Linked DNA regions of Catenulispora sp. EB89. The protein of the gene in region 3 binds, or shares a complex with, the protein of the main gene of each other region. Links are inferred from orthologs where the notes say so. Each region holds a gene or a part of one and is shown on either strand. Other genes may lie near its edges.

What was found.
Region 1: ABH920_RS29035 (region 3) and rny share a complex: the UniProt entries of both Bacillus subtilis proteins name them as parts of the possible RNA degradosome complex. The link is inferred for Catenulispora sp. EB89 from one-to-one orthologs.
Region 2: ABH920_RS29035 (region 3) and ABH920_RS04875 share a complex: the UniProt entries of both Bacillus subtilis proteins name them as parts of the possible RNA degradosome complex. The link is inferred for Catenulispora sp. EB89 from one-to-one orthologs.

Annotation. Positions count from the first base shown.
Region 1 is NZ_JBGCCU010000004.1:424,058-430,867, forward strand. What follows is about bases 2,499-5,378. They hold rny (ribonuclease Y), read right to left. Parts: upstream 4,840-5,378; coding sequence 3,157-4,839; downstream 2,499-3,156. Other genes in these bases: ABH920_RS11520 (DUF2330 domain-containing protein), read left to right, coding at 2,499-3,200; ABH920_RS11530 (regulatory protein RecX), read right to left, coding at 5,062-5,378. Outside these bases: ABH920_RS11510 (helix-turn-helix transcriptional regulator), read right to left, coding at 1-372; ABH920_RS11515 (MFS transporter), read left to right, coding at 489-1,955; more of ABH920_RS11520, read left to right, coding at 2,118-2,498; more of ABH920_RS11530, read right to left, coding at 5,379-6,078; recombinase RecA, read right to left, coding at 6,082-6,810. UniProt on the Bacillus subtilis protein: Endoribonuclease that initiates mRNA decay. Initiates the decay of all SAM-dependent riboswitches, such as yitJ riboswitch. Involved in processing of the gapA operon mRNA, it cleaves between cggR and gapA.
Region 2 is NZ_JBGCCU010000002.1:287,408-294,294, forward strand. The notes cover bases 1,897-4,853. They hold ABH920_RS04875 (polyribonucleotide nucleotidyltransferase), read right to left. Parts: upstream 4,507-4,853; coding sequence 2,287-4,506; downstream 1,897-2,286. Other genes in these bases: ABH920_RS04870 (M16 family metallopeptidase), read right to left, coding at 1,897-2,281; rpsO (30S ribosomal protein S15), read right to left, coding at 4,839-4,853. Outside these bases: ABH920_RS04860 (hypothetical protein), read right to left, coding at 1-144; dapB (4-hydroxy-tetrahydrodipicolinate reductase), read right to left, coding at 189-965; more of ABH920_RS04870, read right to left, coding at 962-1,896; more of rpsO, read right to left, coding at 4,854-5,108; ABH920_RS04885 (hypothetical protein), read left to right, coding at 5,248-5,793; ABH920_RS04890 (hypothetical protein), read left to right, coding at 5,790-6,887. UniProt on the Bacillus subtilis protein: Involved in mRNA degradation. Catalyzes the phosphorolysis of single-stranded polyribonucleotides processively in the 3'- to 5'-direction. Necessary for competence development in Bacillus subtilis.
Region 3 is NZ_JBGCCU010000015.1:128,025-134,944, forward strand. Bases 2,673-5,662 are described here. They hold ABH920_RS29035 (6-phosphofructokinase), read right to left. Parts: upstream 4,687-5,662; coding sequence 3,658-4,686; downstream 2,673-3,657. Other genes in these bases: ABH920_RS29030 (SMP-30/gluconolactonase/LRE family protein), read right to left, coding at 2,673-3,566; ABH920_RS29040 (alpha/beta hydrolase family protein), read left to right, coding at 4,920-5,662. Also shown: ABH920_RS29015 (class II 3-deoxy-7-phosphoheptulonate synthase), read right to left, coding at 1-265; ABH920_RS29020 (response regulator), read right to left, coding at 460-1,134; ABH920_RS29025 (sensor histidine kinase), read right to left, coding at 1,131-2,441; more of ABH920_RS29030, read right to left, coding at 2,547-2,672; more of ABH920_RS29040, read left to right, coding at 5,663-6,185; ABH920_RS29045 (maleylpyruvate isomerase family mycothiol-dependent enzyme), read right to left, coding at 6,207-6,920. UniProt on the Bacillus subtilis protein: Catalyzes the phosphorylation of D-fructose 6-phosphate to fructose 1,6-bisphosphate by ATP, the first committing step of glycolysis.

The DNA.
Region 1 (6,810 bases), on a different replicon or contig from region 3:
GTTCGGGCGCAGCTGCTCCATCAGGATCAGCGCGCCCTCGCGCACCGTGCGGGTGCGGGACTGCCGCTGCTCGACCCGGCGGGCCGGCTGGGCGGCGATCGCGGTGAGGTCGCGCAGGTGCTGGTGCTCGTCGGGGTTCAGCCGCAGGATGCGGGCCAGGGCGTCGACCACGGCCGGGCTCGGGTTGGTCTCCTTGCCGCGCTCCAGGCGGGTGTAGTAGTCGACGCTGACGCCGGCCAGGATCGCGACCTCCTCGCGGCGCAGGCCCGGGGTCCGCCGGACGCCCGCGCTGGGCGGCAGGCCGACGTCCTCGGGCTGGACCGCCGCGCGCCGCGCCTTCAGGAAGATCCCCAACTCGCTGCCGTTCGTCATACTGCCAGCGTAGAGGCCGGGCGCGAGAAGTGAGGGGGTGTGTCGCACCCCGGCACCGCGCTCCCCGGTTCGGCGCGGTCTGTATGGTCGCGGCGCGGACCGCGAGGGTTACAGGCATGACAGCTCTCACCACCGCCCGGCCGCGGACCGCCGGCACCGCAGCCACCGCAGCCACCGCGTCTGACGCCGACGCGCCGGTCGCCACCGCGACCGTCGACGCCGCGCCCTCCGCTACCGCGGCCAAGCGCATCCTCGCCGCCTCGGTCTTCGGCTTCTTCCTCGTCGGCCTCGACGCCATGGTGGTCAACGTGGCGCTCCCGGCGATCAACCGCAGCCTGGCCGGCGGGATGGCCGGCGCGCAGTGGGTCATAGACGGCTACACACTCGCCTTCGCCGCGCTGATGCTCTCGGCCGGCGCCCTGAGCGACCGGATCGGCGCCAAGGCCGCCTACGGCCTCGGGCTGATCGGCTTCACGCTCTCCTCCGCCGCGTGCGGCCTGGCCCCGTCGCTGGGCCTGCTGGTCACCGCGCGGCTGGTGCAGGGCGGCGCCGCCTCACTGATGCTGCCGGCCTCGCTGGCTCTGGTGCGCCAGGCGTTCCCGGACCCGGCGAAGCGGAACCGGGCGATCGCGCTGTGGACCGCGGCGGGCTCGGCGGCAGCCGCCGCCGGACCGGTGGCCGGCGGCCTGATCACGGCCGCCGTGGACTGGCGCTGGATCTTCTTCCTGAACCTGCCGGCCGGGGCCGCGGCGCTGGCGCTGCTGGCCGGGACGCCCAAGCTGGTGCAGGCCAGGACCGCGGTCGGCGCGCACTTCGACGTCATCGGCCTGATCTCCTCGGTGGTGGCGCTGGCCGGCCTGACGTACGGCTTCATCGAGGGCGGCTCGAAGGGCTTCGGCACCACGCCGGTGCTGGCCTCGTTCGCGGCGGCCGGGATCGCCTCGGTCGTCTTCGCCGTAGCCGAGTCCCGCCAGACCCGGCCGATGGTGCCGCTGGCGCTGTTCAAGTCCCGCGCGATGTCGCTGACCGCGTTCGCCGGGTTCAGCGTCAACGCCGCCTTCTACGGCGTGATCTTCCTGCTCAGCCTGTACTTCCAGCAGGTGGCGCACAAGTCCTCGACCGTCACCGGCCTGCTGTTCGCGCCGATCACCGCGGTGGTGACGCTGGTGAACGTGACCGTGGCGGCGCGGATGGTGGCGAAGATCGGCGCCCGGCTGTCGATGACCGTCGGCCTGGTCGGCACCGCCGGCGCGATGCTCCTGCTGCTGGCCGTGCGGCCGGACCAGCCGGCCTGGCAGCTGGTGCTGCTGCTGGTCCCGGTCTCCTTCGCCGGCGCCTTCGTGGTCCCGGCGCTGACCATCATGGTGATGGGGAGCGTGCCGGCCGAGCAGGCGGGCACCGCGGCCGGCATCGTGAACACCTCCCGGCAGGTCGGCGGCGCGCTGGCGGTGGCCGTGGCCGGGGCGCTGGTGGCCGGCGGCGACTTCGCGCACGGGATGCACGTGACGCTGATCGGGATCGCGGTGCTGCTGGCGGCGGCCGCGGTGGCGGTGCAGCTGCTGGCTCCGGGGCGGAAGCGGTAGCGCCGCAAGCGGTAGCCGGTCGCGGGTCGCCGGTCACCGATCGCAGACCCGACCGTTACCAATCCGTGGTGAGAGCACCGGAACCCGTCTTCCGGCGAGGGCGTCAAAGCCTCGCCGGAAGACGGGTTCTTTCTCGGGAGGCGAATCAGGATGCGTAGATGGGTGGCCAAGACTCTGACACTCGCACTGGCGGCGAGCGGGCTGCAGGCGGTCGGAGTGGCCGATCCGGCGTGGGCGTGCGGCTGCGGGGCGATGATCCCCGGCCCCGGCGGCACGATGAGCGTCGCGCGGGAGCAGGCGGTGGTGCGGTTCGACGGGACGACCGAGGACGTCGTCATGCGGTTCGCCACGCAGAGCAACGTCACAGACGCCGCGTGGGTGATGCCGGTGCCGGCTCAGGCCACGGCGAAGCTCGCGAACCCGGAGTTGTTCGGCGATCTGACGGTCGCCGAGGAGCCGGTCCCCGTCGTGCACCACTACTTCTGGCCGCATCTCGGAGGATCATCCGGCGACGGCGCGGTAGCCGGGGGCGCGATGGCCGCCGCTCCCCCGCAGTCGGCGGTGCAGGTGCTCAGCGACCAGCGGATCGGCGAGTTCGAGGTCGCGAACCTGGCCTCGGCCGACCCCAAGGCGCTCGGCGACTGGCTGAACCAGCACGGCTTCACCCTGAAGGACAGCACCGCGACCCGGTTGGCCGCCTACACCAACGAGGGCTGGAAGTTCGTCGCCGTGCGGCTGGCCACCGGCAGCAAGGCGGATCTGAACGGCGTCCTGGACCCGATCAGCCTGTCGTTCCCGGCCAAGAGCGCCGTCTACCCGATGCGGTTGTCGGCCGGCGCGACGACGCCGCAGAACGTCGAGGTGTCCGTGCTGGCGCCGCACCGGATGGACGCCACGAGCACACCGGTCGCGGACCAGCCGGAGCCCTCGACGTTCGGCGACTGGATCAACCCCTCGAACGTCGGGCCGTCACTGGCCACGCTGGCGGCCGGGCGGATGTTCCTGACGGTGTATGAGGGCTCGTTCGACGAGCCGTCGCAGATCACGCAGGACTACGCGTTCGCTCCGGCGGCCTCGGACTGGGTGCAGCACAGTACGTACGACCAGGAGGAACTGCTGACGGCCCTCGGGATCCCGGTGTACCTGATCGTGCTGCTGGTGCTCGCGGCCGGAGCGGTGCTGCTCGTGCGGTGGCGGTGGGTCAGCGCGCGTACTCGGTCGCCCGGGACTCCCGCACCACGGTGATCCGGATCTGCCCCGGGTAGGTCAGCTCCTCCTCGACCTGCTTGGCGATGTCCCGCGCGATGACCTGCGCCTGGATGTCGTCGACCGCGTCGGGCACGACCATCACCCGGATCTCGCGGCCGGCCTGCATGGCGAAGACCTTCTCCACGCCCTCCTGCTCGGCGGCGATCTGCTCCAGCCGCTCCAGGCGCTTGACGTAGGCCTCCAGCGACTCGCGGCGCGCGCCCGGGCGGCCGCCGCTGATGGCGTCGGCGGCCTGCGTCAGGACCGCCTCGACGGTGCGGACCTCGACCTCGTTGTGGTGCGCCTCGATGGCGTGCACGACGTCGTCGTGCTCGCCGTACTTGCGGGCGATCTCGGCGCCGATCAGCGCGTGGCTGCCCTCGACCTCGTGGGTCAGGGCCTTGCCGATGTCGTGCAGGACCGTGCAGCGCTTGAGGAGCACCGGGTCCAGCCGCAGCTCGGAGGCCATGATCGAGGCCAGGTGCGCGGACTCCACGAGGTGCTTGAGCACGTTCTGGCCGTAGGAGGTGCGGTAGCGGAGCTTGCCGAGCAGCGCGATGAGCTCGGGGTGCATGTCGGTGATGCCGAGCTCCATCAGCGCGTCCTCGCCGGCCCGCACGCACAGCGTCTCCACCTTGGCCTTGGAGCGCTCGTAGATCTCCTCGATGCGGTGCGGGTGGATCCGGCCGTCCAGGACCAGTTCCTCCAGGGTCAGCCGGCCGACCTCCCGGCGCACCGGGTCGAAGCAGGACAGCAGGACCGCCTCGGGCGAGTCGTCGATGATCAGGTTGACCCCGGTGATCGACTCGTAGGCGCGGATGTTCCGGCCCTCGCGGCCGATGATCCGGCCCTTCATGTCGTCGCTGGGCAGGTGCAGCACGCTGACCACGGACTCGGCGGTCTGCTCGCTGGCCACGCGCTGGATGGCCAGGGCCACGGTCTTGCGGGCGCGCTTGTCGCCCTCGTCCCGGGCCTCCTGCTCGATCTGCCGGATGAGCACCGCGGCCTCGCGCTTGGCCTGGTTCTCGATCGACTTCACGAGCTCGCTCTTGGCCTCGGCGGCGGACAGCGCGGCGGCTCGCTCCAGGATGGAGCGGCGCTCGTCCTCCAGCGTCGCCAGCTCGGCCTTCTTGCGCTCGAGCTCGGCGGAGGCGGCCACCAGCTCACGCTCTTTGTCCCCGGTCCGCCGCAGGTCGGCGTCCAGCCGCTCCTCGCGCTCGGCCTGCCGGGCCTCGCGGCGCTCCAGGTCCAGCCGCAGCTCGCGGATGTCGTCCTTGAGCACCCGGGTCTCGGCCTCGGCCTCGTCCCGGATGCGCCGGGCGCGGTCCATCTCGACGGTAGCGGCGGCGGCGGCCTGCTCCCGGATCTGCACGGCCTGGGCGTCGGCCTGTTTGCGCGCCTCGGCCGCCTCCCGGTGCACGGCGGCCAGGTCGCGCTGCGCGGCCACGACGGCGGCGGCGTGCTCGCCCTCCCGGGCCTGGGCCCGCTGCGCCAGCTCGGCGACCTGCTTGTCGAAGTCCTCGTACGCGCTCTTCTTGAGATTGTTGATGCGGCGTCCGGCGCCGACGTTCATGCCCACGAACAGGCCGACGCACGCCGCGACCACCGCTGCGATCGCGATCACCATGCCGACCATGAAGTTTGCTCCCAGCGCGCTTGAGTGATCCTTCGATGATCCCTCACTGAGTGCGAGGTTAGGGCGAGGTAACAATACGGTCAAGGAGGAGTGTGGTCGACAACCGTTGGTGTCGTCGGGAAAAGCGGATGAAAGCACTGGAAGGAGTGGTGTTCCGGCGAAGGGGTCACCGGCGGTGACGGCGCACGGTAGCCGAGGGGTGGCGCAGGGGTGGCGCCGACGTCAGTCGAACTCGGGCTCACCGAGATCGACGTCCAGCCCCTCCTCCGCGAGCGCCTCCTTCACCACCCGGAAGGCGATCGACCCGGAGTACCCCTTGCGAGCGAGCATCCCGACCAGCCGCCGGGTACGCACCTGCGGCTCCAGCCCCTTGGTGGCGCGCAGCCGGGAGTCGACAAGTCGGCGCGCGGTGACGGCTTCCTGGTCCTCGTCGACCGCGGACAGCGCCTCGGCGGCGGTCTCGTCGTCGATGCCGCGCTTGCGCAGCTCGTAGCCCAGGGCCCGCTTGGCCAGGCCGCGCTCGGTGTGGCGGGAGCGGACGAAGGTCTCGGCGTAGCCGGCGTCGTCCAGGAGGTGCAGCTCCTCGAACCGGTCGAGCACCGCCTCGGCGATGTCGTCCGGGATCTCCTTCTTGCGCAGCTTGTCGGCCAGCTGCGACCGGGTCTGCATCTGCCGGCCCAGGTGGTACATCAGGATGTTCTTCGCGCGCTGCTCCAGCTTCTCGCGCGACTGCGGTGGCTTCGGCTTGTCGGCGTCGGCCGGATCGCGGTCCTTGCGGCGCGACGACCAGCCGCCGGAGCTTTTCTTGGCGGCGCTCTTCTTCGCGGACGCAGATCCGCCACGCCGGTCATCGCCGAAGCCGCCCGAGGAGCGGCGCTCCCGCTCCGGACGCTCCGACTGCTCCGACCGCTTCGGCACGGCGCCACCCCGGCGGCCGGCGCCATCGGCGAGCGACGCCCAACCGCTCGGGCCCGCATCCGCACCGGGTTCCGCTGCCGCGGCCCAGCCCGGCGCGCCGTCGCCCGACCCGCTCTGCTCCGCCCGCGCCGAGCCCGCATCACGCGCGCCCGAACTCCCACCGGCACCGGGTTCCGCTGCCGCGGCCCAGCCCGGCGCGCCGTCGCCCGGCCCGCCCGCGTCCGACCCGGCCGAAGCCTGTTCGCCCGCGTCCGACCCCGCGTCGGCCAACCAGTCGGGACCGGCTCCCTCATCCTGGAACCGGCCCCAACCGGCGCTCACCTACTACTCCTCCGCACCGGCCGTGGCGGCGGTCTTGCGCGCCCGCGTCGTCTTGGCCGGCTTGGCGGCGGCGTCCTCGGCCGGAGCCGTCCCGTCGGCGGCAGCGGCCACAGCCGCCGGCGCCGCGCTCGCCGCCGTGTCGGCCGGCTCGTCGACCTTCGGCCCGATGCCCAGCTTCTCCTTGATCAGCTTCTCCAGGCCGTCGGCGACGTCCGGGTTCTCCTTCAGGAACCGCCGGGCGTTCTCGCGGCCCTGGCCGAGCTGCCCCTCGGAGTACGTGAACCAGGCGCCCGCCTTCTTCACGAAGCCGTGCTCGACACCCATGTCGATCAGCGAGCCCTCGCGCGAGATGCCCTGGCCGAACACCACGTCGAACTCCGCCTGCTTGAACGGCGGGGCCACCTTGTTCTTCACGACCTTGACGCGGGTGCGGTTCGCGACCGCCTCCGTGCCGTCCTTCAGCGTCTCGATGCGGCGGATGTCCAGCCGGACCGAGGCGTAGAACTTCAGCGCGCGGCCGCCGGTGGTGGTCTCCGGCGAGCCGAACATCACGCCGACCTTCTCGCGCAGCTGGTTGATGAAGATCACGGTGGTGTTGGTCTGGCTGATCACACCGGTCAGCTTGCGCAGCGCCTGGCTCATCAGGCGGGCCTGCAGACCGACGTGCGAGTCGCCCATCTCGCCCTCGATCTCGGCCTTGGGCACCAGGGCCGCGACCGAGTCGATGACGAT
Region 2 (6,887 bases), on a different replicon or contig from region 3:
CACCGGCAGCATCAGCACGCCGAGCCCGAACACCACGAGCACCGGCTTGCCGGTCGCCATCAGCCACACCCCGCGCTGGACGGCCAGCAGCAGGTAGAAGCACAGGATGACGACCAGGATCAGGGCCGTGGTGCGGTTGCGCATGAGGAGAAACGGTGCCTATCGGGGTTCGCAGTGTTCTATCGCGTTCAGATGTCCAGCAACGCGTCCAGGCCGACGGTCAGGCCGGCCGGGAGCGTCCCGGTCTTCTTGCAGGCCAGCACCACGCCGGGCATGAACGAGGCGCGGTCCAGCGAGTCGTGGCGGATCGTCAGCGTCTCGCCGACGCTGCCGAGCAGCACTTCCTGGTGCGCGATCAGGCCGCGCAGCCGGACCGAGTGCACGGGGATGCTCTCGACCACCGCGCCGCGCGCACCGTCCAGACCGGTCTTCGTGGCATCGGGCATCGGCGCGCTCCCGGCCGCGGCGCGGGCCTCGGCGACCAGCTCCGCGGTGCGGGTGGCGGTGCCCGAGGGCGCGTCGACCTTGTCCGGGTGGTGCAGCTCGACGATCTCCACGCTCTCGAAGTACGGCGCCGCCGTCGCCGCGAACCGCATCATCAGCACGGCGCCGATGGAGAAGTTCGGGGCGACCAGAACCCGCACGTCGGTGCCGTGCAGCAGCGCGCGGACCTGGTCCTGGCGGGCCTCGTCGAAGCCGGAGGTGCCGACCACCACGTTGATCCCGTTGCGGACGCAGAACTCGATGTTCTGCACGGTCACGCCGGGGTGCGTGAAGTCGACCGCGACCTCGGCGCCGGCCTCGACCGCGCGCTGCGGGTCGTCGTCGGCGTCGATCTGGGCGACCAGGTCCAGGCCCGGCGCGTCCAGCACGGCGCGGCAGACGGCCTGCCCCATCCGGCCGGCCGCCCCGAACACCGCGACCTTCACCACCGACTGGCCCAGAGCCTGCGTCACACTGGTCATCCCAGGGCCCCTTCGAACGATGAAGCGTCCTCGTAGTCGCCGATGACGGCGATCGCCTGGGGACGCCGCAGGAACTCCTCGGCGACCTCCTTGACGTCCTCCAAAGTCACCGACTCCACCCGCTCCAGCAGCTCCTCGATGGTGAGGTGCTCGCCGTAGACGAGTTCGTTCTTGCCGATCCGGGTCATCTGCGAGCCGGTGTCCTCCAGCGAGAGCACCGTGGAGCCGCGCACCTGGCCGATGCCGCGGCGCAGCTCCTCCTCGGTGACGCCGCTGTCGGCGACCTTGGCCACCTCGTCGCGGCAGATCTTCAGCACCTCGGTGAAGTTCTCCGGCTGGCAGCCGGCGTAGACGCCGAACATGCCGCAGTCGGCGTGGTGCGTGGAGAAGCTGTAGACCGAATAGGCCAGACCGCGCTTCTCGCGGACCTCCTGGAACAGCCGCGAGGACATGCCGCCCCCGAGGATGGTGGACAGGATGCCCAGCGGGTAGCGGCGGCGGTCGTTGCGGGCCACGCCCGGCACGCCGAGCACGACGTGCGTCTGCTCGGTCGCCTTGGAGACCAGGCGCAGGCCGGAGTGCGCGGTGCCGCAGTCGCCGCCGATGCGCGGGACGACCGGCTGACGGTCGGCGTCCCGGTCACCGCGGGCCTGCGCGAACGCCGCGTCCACCAGCGCCACCACGACGTCGTGGTCGAGGTTGCCGGCCGCCGAGACCACCAGGTGGTCGTCGGTGTAGTGGGAGTGGTAGTACTCGGCGATCGCGTCCCTGGTCAGGGCGTTGACCGAGTCGACCGAGCCGAGGATCGGCCGGCCCAGCGGCGAGTCGCCGAGCAGGGCGAAGGCGAACTCGTCGTGGATCTGGTCGGCGGGCTCGTCCTCCGTCATCGCCATCTCCTCCAGGATGACGTTGCGCTCGGAGGCGACGTCGTCCGGACGGATGAGCGCTGAGGTGACCAGGTCGCAGATCACGTCGATGGCCAGCGGCAGGTCGGTGTCGAGCACGCGTGCGTAGTAGCACGTGTACTCCTTGGCGGTGAAGGCGTTCATCTCGCCGCCGACCGCGTCCAGGGCCGCCGAGATCTCCAGCGCCGACCGCTTCGCCGTGCCCTTGAAGAGCAGGTGCTCCAGGTAGTGCGTGGCGCCGGACTCGTCGGCGTGCTCGTCGCGCGAGCCGATGCCGGTCCAGATGCCGAACGTCACGGACCGAACAGATGGCATGGTCTCGGTGACCACGCGCAAACCGCCGGGCAGAACGGTACGGCGCACTGTGCCGTTGCCGTTCTGCCCGGCGATCAGGGTCTCGACCGGGTACAAGGCTGTTACTCCGCCTTGGCCTCGGCCTTGGCCTCGGAGCCCTCGGCGTCCGGCAGGACCGGGATCAGCGAGAGCTTGCCGCGGGAGTCGATCTCGGCGATCTCCACCTGCACCTTGTCGCCGACCTTGATCACGTCCTCGACGTTCTCCACCCGCTTGCCGCCGGCCAGCTTCTTCAGCTGGGAGACGTGCAGCAGGCCGTCGCGGCCGGGCATCAGGGAGACGAACGCGCCGAAGGTCGTGGTCTTCACCACGGTCCCCAGGTAGCGCTCGCCGACCTCCGGCATCGTCGGGTTGGCGATCTGGTTGATCGTGGTCCGCGCGGCCTCGGCGGCCGAGCCGTTGGCGGCGCCGATGTAGATGGTGCCGTCGTCCTCGATCGTGATCTCCGCGCCGGTGTCCTCCTGGATCTGGTTGATCATCTTGCCCTTCGGGCCGATGACCTCGCCGATCTTGTCCACCGGGATCTTCACCGAGATGATGCGCGGAGCGAACTCGCTCATCTCGTCCGGGACGTCGATGGCTTCCATCATGACGTCCAGGATGTGCAGGCGGGCGTCCTTGGCCTGCTTCAGGGCGGCGGCCAGGACCGAGGCCGGGATGCCGTCCAGCTTGGTGTCCAGCTGCAGCGCGGTGACGAAGTCCTTGGTGCCGGCGACCTTGAAGTCCATGTCGCCGTAGGCGTCCTCGGCACCGAGGATGTCGGTCAGCGCCACGTACTCCGTCTTGCCGTCGATCTCAGCCGAGACCAGACCCATCGCGATGCCGGCGACCGGGGCCTTCAGCGGCACACCGGCGTTCAGCAACGACATGGTCGAGGCGCAGACCGAGCCCATCGAGGTCGAGCCGTTGGAGCTCAGCGCCTCGGACACCTGGCGGATCGCGTAGGGGAAGTCCTCGCGGGCCGGCAGGACCGGAACGAGCGCACGCTCGGCGAGGGCGCCGTGGCCGATCTCACGGCGCTTGGGCGAGCCCACGCGGCCGGTCTCACCGGTGGAGTACGGCGGGAAGTTGTAGTTGTGCATGTAGCGCTTGCGCGTCTCGGGGTTCAGCGTGTCCAGCTGCTGCTCCATCCGGAGCATGTTCAGCGTGGTGATGCCCAGGATCTGGGTCTCGCCGCGCTCGAACAGCGCCGAGCCGTGGACCCGGGGCACGACCTCGACCTCGGCGGACAGCGGACGGATGTCCCGCACCCCGCGGCCGTCGATGCGGACCTGGTCGCGGATGATGCGCTCGCGGACCAGCTTCTTGGTCAGCGCGCGGAACGCGCCGCCGATCTCCTTCTCGCGCCCCTCGAACTGCTGCGCGAGCTTCTCCACGACCAGCGCCTTGACGCGGTCCAGCTCCTCCTCGCGCTCCTGCTTGCCGGCGATGGTCAGCGCGTTGGCCAGCTCGTTCTTGGCGGTCGCGGTCACCGCCTCCAGGACGTCGTCCTGGTAGTCCAGGAAGCGCGGGAACTCCGCGGTCTCCTTGGCGGCCTGCGCGGCCAGCTCCTGCTGGGCCACGCACAGCGCCTTGATGAACGGCTTGGCGGCCTCCAGGCCGTCGGCGACGACCTCCTCGGTCGGGGCGGTGGAGCCGCCGGCGACCAGGGCCACGGTCTCGCTGGTGGCCTCGGCCTCGACCATCATGATCGCGACGTCGCCGTCGTCGAGCACCCGGCCGGCCACGACCATGTCGAACACGGCGTCGGCGAGCTCGGTGTGGGTCGGGAAGGCGACCCAGCGGTCCTGGATCAGGGCGACGCGCACGCCGCCGATCGGACCGGAGAACGGCAGGCCCGCCAGCTGCGTGGAGGCGGAAGCGGCGTTGATCGCCACGACGTCGTAGAGGTGGTCCGGGTTCAGCGCCATGATGGTCGCCACGACCTGCACCTCGTTGCGCAGCCCCTTCGCGAAGGAAGGACGCAGCGGCCGGTCGATGAGCCGGCAGGTGAGGATCGCGTCCTCACTGGGCCGGCCCTCACGCCGGAAGAACGAGCCGGGGATACGCCCCACGGCGTACATGCGCTCCTCGACATCCACCGTCAGCGGGAAGAAGTCGAGAGAGTCCTTGGGGGACTTCGAAGCGGTGGTCGCCGAAAGGACCATCGTCTCCTCGTCCAGATACGCGACGACGGACCCGGCAGCCTGACGGGCCAGCCGGCCCGTCTCGAAGCGCACGGTGCGCTGGCCGAACGGGCCGTTGTCGATCAAAGCCTCAGTGGTGAAAACACCCTCGGACAAGAGGTACTCCTCAGTTCGTATGCGGCGGACTGAAGAGGACGCGTTTGTCGTGGGCCCACGCCGCCGTGTGGCGGCCCGGTCTTCGATCGAAGCCCCCGGGTGCGTTACATCCCGAGGGCCACTACCGAAGATCGGCGCCCAACCGGCCACTTCGACGCGAGCCACGTCGCGCAGTGCCTCTTCAGTTCCCTAAAACGTATTGAACTTTTCCGCTACCCACTCTAACCGGAAAAGTCGCCAGCTTGGTCCGGCCCGGCACACAGCGGGTACACGACAGGAGCGGTCCGTGACGAACGGACCGCTCCTGCTCACAGCATGTGGCTGGGAACCGACTAGCGGCGCAGCCCCAGCTTCTCGATCAGCGCACGGTAACGCACAATGTCGGTCTTCTGCAGGTACCCCTGCAGCCGCCGCCGCTGCCCGACAAGCAGCAGCAGCCCCCGCCGACTGTGGTGGTCGTGCTTGTGGAACTTCAGGTGCTCAGTGAGCTCGTTGATCCGGTACGTGAGCAGAGCGATCTGCACCTCCGGGGAGCCCGTGTCGCTCGGCCCGGTCCCGTAGTCCTCAACGATCTTCTTCTTCGTAGCTGCGTCCAGGGACACCTGTGACTCCTCGTAAGATTGTGGTCGCTGAGCGCCCCTGGTCGTCTCCACAGGGAACCACACCAACTCGCGGCCGACTGCCAACGGTACCACCCCCGCACCCGCCCCACCGCCACACCCCGGGGAGGCCCCACACCCCATGAGCAGCACCACCCACACCTTCCGCATCTGCATGGACCACCTGTCAGCCCTCCGCAAAGCCCTCGCGGACCTGGAAACCACCCTGGGCGCAACCCACGCCCACCACTGGCCCACCATCGACCCCACACTCCACACAGGCCCCGCGGCGTGGCGCGTGGAGAAAGACGACAGCGCCACATATGTATATGGACTGCTGAACGAAGCCAGCCCCCTAGGCGACACCCACGCAGACGTAGTCCGCCGCCTGGAGGCCTGGTACCACCGCATCCACGAAACGGTCACCGCCATGACGACATACGCCGACCAGACGCGCGAGAGGTACAGCGCAGCCGATGAGGCGGTCGCGGCTGCCATTTTGCGGGTGGCTGAGGGCGGGAGCGCGAGTCCTGGCGGGGGCGCGGGCACGGGTGCCGGCGCGGGCGCGGGCGCGGGTGTCGGCGCGGGCACCGCGAGCACGGCTGGCGGCGGGATCGGAGGCGGGGCGTTCGAGCGCGCCGTCGGTGGAGGTGAGGTCGCGGCTGACGCGGGTGGAGGGACGCCGTGAGCGAAGGTCAGTTCGCCTACAACGGCTTCACCCTCGACGAACTACGCAGCCTGGCATCGTCACCCCAGGTCGGAACGATGCAGGCAATGCCGCAGTCCTTCCGCGCACTAGCCGAGCGCGTCGGCGAGGTAGCGGATCTCCTGACCCACGCCCAGGCCGACCTGCCCAACTGGTGGAAAGGGCCTGCCGCGGAGCAGGCAGCGGCCACGCTGGGACGCGCCGCTGCGGAGGCGCGAGAGTTTCACGACAGCGCAATGGGCGCAGCCACCGCCGTCGGCCGATGCGCCCGAGTCGTCGCAGAACAACAGCATCAGATGATGAACGTGCCGGAGGTTCCAGAACCCGGCATCACCGATGTGGTGCAGCGCCCCAAGACACCCTTCGAAGCACTCGAAGCTGCACGGCAGGACGCCAGCTACCAGGCTGCGCACGAGCAGGCAGTCCAAGTCGTCAATGGCATCGCCGCCCAGTACGTAGAAACCCGCGGACAACTTTCAAATATTTCCTTCAAATTTGGCGAGAACTTCACCCCAGCGCGGGAATCGAACCCGCCCTCGCCGCATTCGACACCACCCCAAGATGCCGACTATCAAATCACGGCACCGCCAATCAAGGGCTCACGGCTCGACGGGACTCCACACCTGCCACCAAAAAATGATATAAGCGACCACGCCGCTACGCCGATCACAAATCGACCGTCGATACCGGCAGAATCGCTCAGCATCCGACCCCCCGAGCCCAAATCAGCGGACCCTTCAACCTTCGAGTCTACGCTTCAGAGAACTGCCACCCGCAACACACTCGAACAGGCTTCCGCCGATACCACCTTTACATCAACCGATTCCCCCGCTACGCCCGAAACATCTAGAGCTAAGCAAAGCATCAAGCACGAGGCCCCCGGCATCATCAGCGATGCATTTCTCGACGTCGAAGAAAGTCCGATACAGCACTATCGGGCCCATCTCTCTTCGACCACCAAAAAGGCCTTCAGCCAAGAAGCCCAAGCGGTCATCGTCGATAATGGCCATCGCAACACCGCGAGCGTTCGAAATTCGCGGCAGGTAGTCTCGAGCGACCAGCCGAGCCGCGCAGCA
Region 3 (6,920 bases):
TCGCGTCGGCGGTGTTGCCGGCGAACGTCTCGGCGCAGTCGCCGCCGGTGAGCATGAAGGCCTCGCCCCGGGACACCGCGGCGATCCGGTCCTTGAGCTGGTCGGCCTCACCGGCGAAGACCAGCGGCGGATACGAGCGGAGCTCGGAGACGACGGTGGACAGCTCGGCGGCGTCCGGCCAGTCCGGCTGCTGGCCCGCGGGAAGCGCGGACCATGTGTCTTCGATGGGTCCGGTACCGGCCGGATTCCCGACAACTTCGCTCATTGAGCCAGAGTACGCGAAACCGGGGTGCGTCCTGTGCGCGCGTCCAGTGCGTGGGACCGCCCGGTCCGAGCCGCAGAACCGATGTAATAGCAGGTCCTGGCGTTGTAGCGGGGTGTATTGGTGCAGTGCTGGCGAGTGCCGTGGGCGGGGTTGCGACCGTGTTTCGGCCGGTTCAGCCGCCCCGGCCAGTACAGCTAGTCCAGCCAGCCCGGCCGGGCCAGTCCCGACTCGTACGCCAGCACTACCAGCTGCGCCCGGTCGCGCGCGCCGAGCTTGACCATGCTGCGGCTGACGTGCGTCTTTGCGGTGAGCGGGCTGAGCACCAGGCGGTCGGCGATCTCCTCGTTGCTCAGCCCGGCCGCGACCAGCGCCAGGACCTCGCGTTCGCGGTCGGTCAGGGCCTTGATCTGCTCGGCGGCCGGGTTGGGGCCGGTGCGCTTGCTGCGGACCGCGAACTCCTCGATCAGCCGACGGGTGACGCTGGGTGCGAGCAGGGCCTCGCCGGCGGCCACCGCGCGCAGGCCGCGCAGCAGGTCGGCGGGCTCGGTGTCCTTCAGCAGGAAGCCGCTGGCGCCGGCCCGGATCGCCTCGAAGACGTACTCGTCGAGCTCGAAGGTGGTCAGGATGAGGATGCGGACGCCGGAGAGCTTCTCGTCGGCAGTGATCAGGCGGGTGGCCTCCAGGCCGTCGGTGCCGGGCATGCGGATGTCCATCAGGATGACGTCCGGGGCCAGGTCGGCGGCCAGGCGGTAGGCCTCGGCGCCGTCGGCGGCCTCGCCGGCCACCTCGATGCCGTCCTGCACCTCCAAAAGTGCGCGAAAACCCGCGCGCACCAGCGCCTGGTCGTCGGCGAGCAGGACTCTGATCATGACTGCTCCTCGGCAAGGGGGGATTCTGCGGTTTCGGTGGGTTCGGTGGTTTCAATGGGTTCGGCGGGTTCGGCGGTGTCGCCGGACCAATCGGCGGCCGACGCCCGGAAGGGGATGCGGGCGTCGACCCGGAAGCCGCCGCCGGGGTTCGGACCGGCGGTGAGCGTGCCGCCGAAGGCCGTGGCCCGCTCCCGCATGCCGGGCAGGCCGTTGCCGGTCCCGGTCTCCCCCAGCGGACAGCCGCGGCCGTCGTCGGTGACCCGCAGGTGCAGGCCGTCGGAGGACTCCACGAGGATCGCGGCGCGCTCGGCCCCGGCGTGCCGCACCACGTTGGTCAGCGACTCCTGCACGATCCGGTACCCGGCCTGGCTCACCGCCAGCGGCACGTGCGCGACGTCCCCGACCATGCTGAGCGCCACCTTCAACCCGGCGGCCTCGGCCAGGTCCACCAGGTGCCCCAGCCGCCCCAGGTCCGGGGCCGGGTCACGGGGCGCGGCCCGATCGCCGCGCAGCACGGTCAGCACCGAGCGCACCTCGCCGAGCGCCGAGCGGCTGGCGTCCTTGATCGCGGACAGCGCGATCCGGGCCTGCTCGGGGCGGCGGTCCATGACCTCCAGCGCCACGTTGGCCTGCACCGCGATCAGCGAGATCGAGTGCGCCAGCACGTCGTGCAGCTCCCGGGCGATCTCCAGCCGCTCCTCGCTGGCCTGCCGCCGCGACTCCTGCTCCCGGGCCTTCTCCTCCTGGTAGCGGGCCTTCTGCGCCTCCAGCGCACGCTGCCGCAGCAGCCGGAACAACTCGGCCAGCATCAGCAGCGCGAGCAGCCAGCCGGCGGTGAACAGGATCTCGGTGGGACTGCTGCGCAGCTGGCCCTTGGCACTGTGCGTCGGCACGAAGATCATCCCGATCGCGAACAGCAGGGACCCGACCCACATCTCCCGCCGGTAGCCGGTGCCGCCGATGACGATCACCGCGAGCAGGGCGTTCAGGAAGATCGGCCCGTAGGCGTAGCCCATAAGGAGGTACAGCAGGGTGGCACCGAGGCACACCGCCAACGCGACCCGCGGCGCCCGCCGCCGATGGTGCAGCGCGACGGGGCCGGCGACCACCAGCACCCAGCCGAACCAGTCCAGCGACCGGACCCCGTACTCGACGGTCTTGCTCGCGGTGTCGTGCCAGTGACCGTAGGCGCCCCAGGTCCCGAGCACGTCGACGACGAGCAGGATCAACGGCAGCGCGACCGTGGAGCGCTCCATCCACAGCCACGCCAGCCAGGGGCGCGAAGGCGGATGCGGCTGCTCGGTCATGCTTGAACGCTAGATCAGATCGCCGTGCGCGGGTATCCGTCCAGCGGAGGCTGTGCGGACCGAACGGGTACTCCGGGGGGAGTAGGCGCTGGTCCCGGGGCAGCGCTATAGAGAGCCGAGTTCGACGACGCCTATAGCGTGTTCCGTGAGGCTCCCGAGATATAGCGTCTCCCCGCTACGGCGCGCTGCGGTGACCGCCTTATAACCGACGCCCCACGCACGCAGCTCACGTACTTGCTCCCCCTCAGCGTTGACCGCGATGGCCCACGCCATGTCCTTCTCCCCCGGCTGGAGACGCTGCGGCGTAGCCCAGACGAGCGAACGCAGCCGCGGGTGCCGGGGCAGGAGCCAGTCGAGCGCCGGGTCGCGGGGTGTGACCATGGCGATCCAGATCAGGCCTTCGGCGTCGCGGGTGAGGTTGTCGGGGAAGCCGGGCAGCGGCGGGCCGAAGGGCGACTTGCGGCCGGTGTCGGGGCCTTCGAGTTCGACGCGGGTCAGGCAGTAGCCGCCGGTCTCGGCCACGACAGCGGCGGCGCCGTCGCCGTCGTCGTCGTCGTCGACGAGCACGATGCCGTTGGCGAACGCGAAGCCGTCCGCGATGACCTCGACAGCGCCGTCGCGGTAGCGGAACAGACGGCCGGTCGTGGAGTGCTCGAACAGGTCGCCACGGTAGGAGTCGATGTTGTAGCGGCGCGAGGACTGCGTGAAGTAGGTGCTCCCGTCGGCGGCGACGGCGGCGTTGCTGCAGAAGGTCAGCGGCTCGCCCTCGACCTCGGACACGAGCACCCGGACCGTCGCGTCGGAGAGCTGAACCTCCAGCAACCCGCGATAAGCGTCGCAGACCACGAGCGCGTCCTCGCCGAGCATCTCCAGCCCGAGCGGACGGCCGCCGGTATCGGCGACGGTGCGCGCCTCGCCCTCCGGCGTCACCCGCAGGATGCGGCCGTCGGCGAGGCCGGTGAACAGCGTCCCCGCCGCATCGACCGCGATGTGCTCCGGGCCGGCTCCCGGCAGTTCGATGCGCCGCGGTTCCGGCAGCGTCCGCGCATCACCGCGGCGCCGCACCGGACGCGGATTCGCCGGCGGCGTCCACCGCACCGCGGCCATCTTCGTGCGCTGAGCCATAAAACGCCCCCTGCCACCGGTCCGAAATGAGGACGTTAGTGGGCAGGGGGCGCAAGCACCAGATGTCGGCCGGTTCAGCCGAACCGCAGGCTTAGCCGAAGAACACCTTCGCTTCGTCATACAAAGACATCGGCACCGTCTTCAGCGTCGTCGTCGCGTCCTTCAGCGGCACCCGGATGATGTCCGTCCCGCGCAGCGCGACCATCTTCCCGAAGTCCCCGTCGTGCACCGCGTCGATGGCGTGCAGGCCGAAGCGCGTCGCCAGCCACCGGTCGAACGGCGAGGGCGTCCCGCCGCGCTGCGTGTGGCCCAGGACCGTGGTGCGGGCCTCCTTCTTCGTGCGGCGCTCGATCTCGGCGGCGAGGCGTTCGCCGATGCCGCCGAGGCGGACGTGGCCGAAGGCGTCCAGTTCGCCGGACTGGATCTGCATCTGGCCGTCCTTCGGGTGCGCGCCCTCGGCGACGACCACGATCGGGGCGTAGCCGCGCGCGAAGCGCGACTCGATCCAGCCGCAGACCTCCTCGATGTCGAAGGTGACCTCGGGGATCAGGATCACGTTGGCGCCGCCGGCCATGCCCGAGTGCAGGGCGATCCAGCCCGCGTGCCGGCCCATCACTTCCACGATCAGGGCGCGGGAGTGCGACTCGGCGGTGGTGTGCAGGCGGTCGATGGCCTCGGTCGCGACGTGGACCGCGGTGTCGAAGCCGAAGGTGTAGTCGGTGGCGTTCAGGTCGTTGTCGATGGTCTTCGGGACGCCCACGACGTGGACCCCGTGCTCGTCGCCGAGGATGGTCGCGACGCCGAGGGTGTCCTCGCCGCCGATCGCGATCAGCGCGTCCACGCCCTCGGCCTGCAAGTTCTCCTTGATCCGCTCGACGCCGCCGTCCACCTTCAACGGGTTGGTCCGCGAGGATCCGAGGATGGTGCCGCCGCGGGGCAGGATGCCGCGCACCGCCTCGACGTCCAGCGGCTTCGTCATGCGTTCCAACGGCCCCTTCCAGCCGTCCCGGAAACCCACGAACTCAAAGCCGTAGAACTGCACGCCCTTGCGGACCGCGGCGCGGATCACCGCGTTCAGGCCCGGGCAGTCCCCGCCGCCGGTCAGCACTCCGATGCGCATGGCCACACTCCCTGATGTTCACGATGTGATCTGGGTCACCGTACGATCACCGCCACCGTAACCGCTACGAGACGGTAACGAGAAGCCGACGATCACCTGACGAGACACGCCAGTCACATGAGGTGATCTTCGTCCCGGCGGTGTCGCAGGCCGTGCCGTCGCGGCGGTGCCACCCTGGGGCTTACGCCTGGGAGCCGATGTGCGCCGATGCCGTCGGCTGACAGGGTTCGAACATGACGACCACACAGTTCACCGGCCGCAACGCACCGACCCGCCGAACACTGCTGGGAGCCACACTGGCGGCCGGGGTGGCGGCGCCCCTGGCCCTGACCGGCCGCGCCTCGGCGGCGACAACCCCGAGCGGTACGACGACCGCGACGGACCCGACCGGCACGACCGTCACGACCGGCACGACCGGCACGACCGCCCCGGCGCAGCTCGTCATCCCGCCGCCGACCGGCCCGCACCAGGTCGGCACCGTGGACCTGCACCTCGTCGACACCGCCCGCCCGGACCCCCTGAACCCCGGCCAGCCCTACCCGCTGATGGCCAGCATCTGGTACCCGGCCCGCGACGCCGACCGCTACCCGGTCGCGCCCTGGATGACCACCGGCACCTTCCAGGCCTGGCTCGCGAACGTCGGCTTCGACCCGACCAGCCTGCCGGTCCCGGTCACCGCCGGGCACCTCGGCGCCCCGGTGCACCGCGGCGGACGCCCGCGACCGGTCATCGTGTTCTCGCACGGCGCGCACGACCACCGCTCCGACACGACCACCGTCGTGCAGCAGCTCGCCAGCCACGGTTACGTCGTGGTCACCGTGGACCACACCTACGACGCCTACACCCAGTTCCCCGGCGGCCCGGTCCTGTCCCCCGACTTCGCCGACCGCGTCCCGATGTCCCCGAGCGACTTCGCGGCCGACGCCCACTTCATCCTGGACCGCGTCGAGGACATCGCCGCCGGCCGCAACCCCGACGTCGACCGCAAGCCGCTGCCCGAGGGCCTGCACGCCGCCCTGGACCTGGACCGGATCGGCATGTTCGGCTGGTCCAAAGGCGGCACCGCGACCGCCCTGGCGACCATCGCCGACGACCGCATCCGCGCCGCCATGACCTTCGACGGCCTGACCGGCACCTCCGTCGACACCGATGTGGACAAGCCGTTCTTGATGCTGGCGGCCGCCTACACCAGGGCGAACGACCCCTTCGCCGCGGAGTTCTGGGCTCACCTGCGGGGCTGGCGACGCTACTTCCAGCTCAACGGCGCCGAGCACATCTCGTTCACCGATGCCGAGGGCATAATCCTCCAGGCGGCGAAGATCCTCGGGATGAGCCAGGCGACCGTCCAGGGCTTCGTCGGCACCATGGACCCGAACGAAGGCGTGCGGATCCAGCAGGCCTACCCGCTCGCCTTCTTCGACCTGCACCTGCGCCACCGGCACAGCACGCTGCTCGACGGACCGTCGCCGGACTTCCCGGACGTGCAGTTCATCCCGTGACGCTCGGAGCATGAGGGCTGGTCAGGGCACCAGCGGCGCCTTGACGACCCGCTCCCCCGCCGCCCGGTCGCCGCTCCACTCCAACCCGGCGGCGTCCACCCCGACCCGGTTCCACAGCATCAGCGCCAGGTCCGAGGCCGCACCGGCGACCTCGGACACCGGCTCGCCAGGCCCGTACTCCCAGGACCGGCCGACGTCGGTCGCGGTCAGCCGCAGCGCGCTGGCCGGCTCGGCCGCGAGCCCCCGCTGGATCATGCGCGGCGCGAACAGCTCGAACACCTCGGTGACCGCGTCGGCGGCGAACGCCGGGTCGAGCGGGTCGGCCGTGCCGAGCGCGTGCTGCGCGTCCCAGCGGTGCATCCGCGTCTCGTGCGCGCGCCGGCGCTGCCAGAAGCCGACGGTGCGGGGCATCAGACTGCTGAAGGTCCAGGCCTCGGTCGCGGCGTCGGCGGACAGGGCGGTGGTGATCTGGTCGACGGTGCTGAGATACCAGGTGTGCAGGGACGCCGGGTCGTGCGGCGCGGTGCGCTCCTTGTCGTTGCGGCCGTGGCCCTCCTGGACCGCCGTGGTGACCCACAGGTTGCCGTTGCCGAGGTGGTCGGTCAGCTCGTAGAGGGTCCACGGGGCGCACGCCGACACCTGCCGCTCCAGGTCCGCCTTGGTCAGACCGACGAGCAGCGCGCCGTAGGTGTCCAGCTCGGAGCGCAGGACGCTGAAGAAGTCGAAATCACCCAT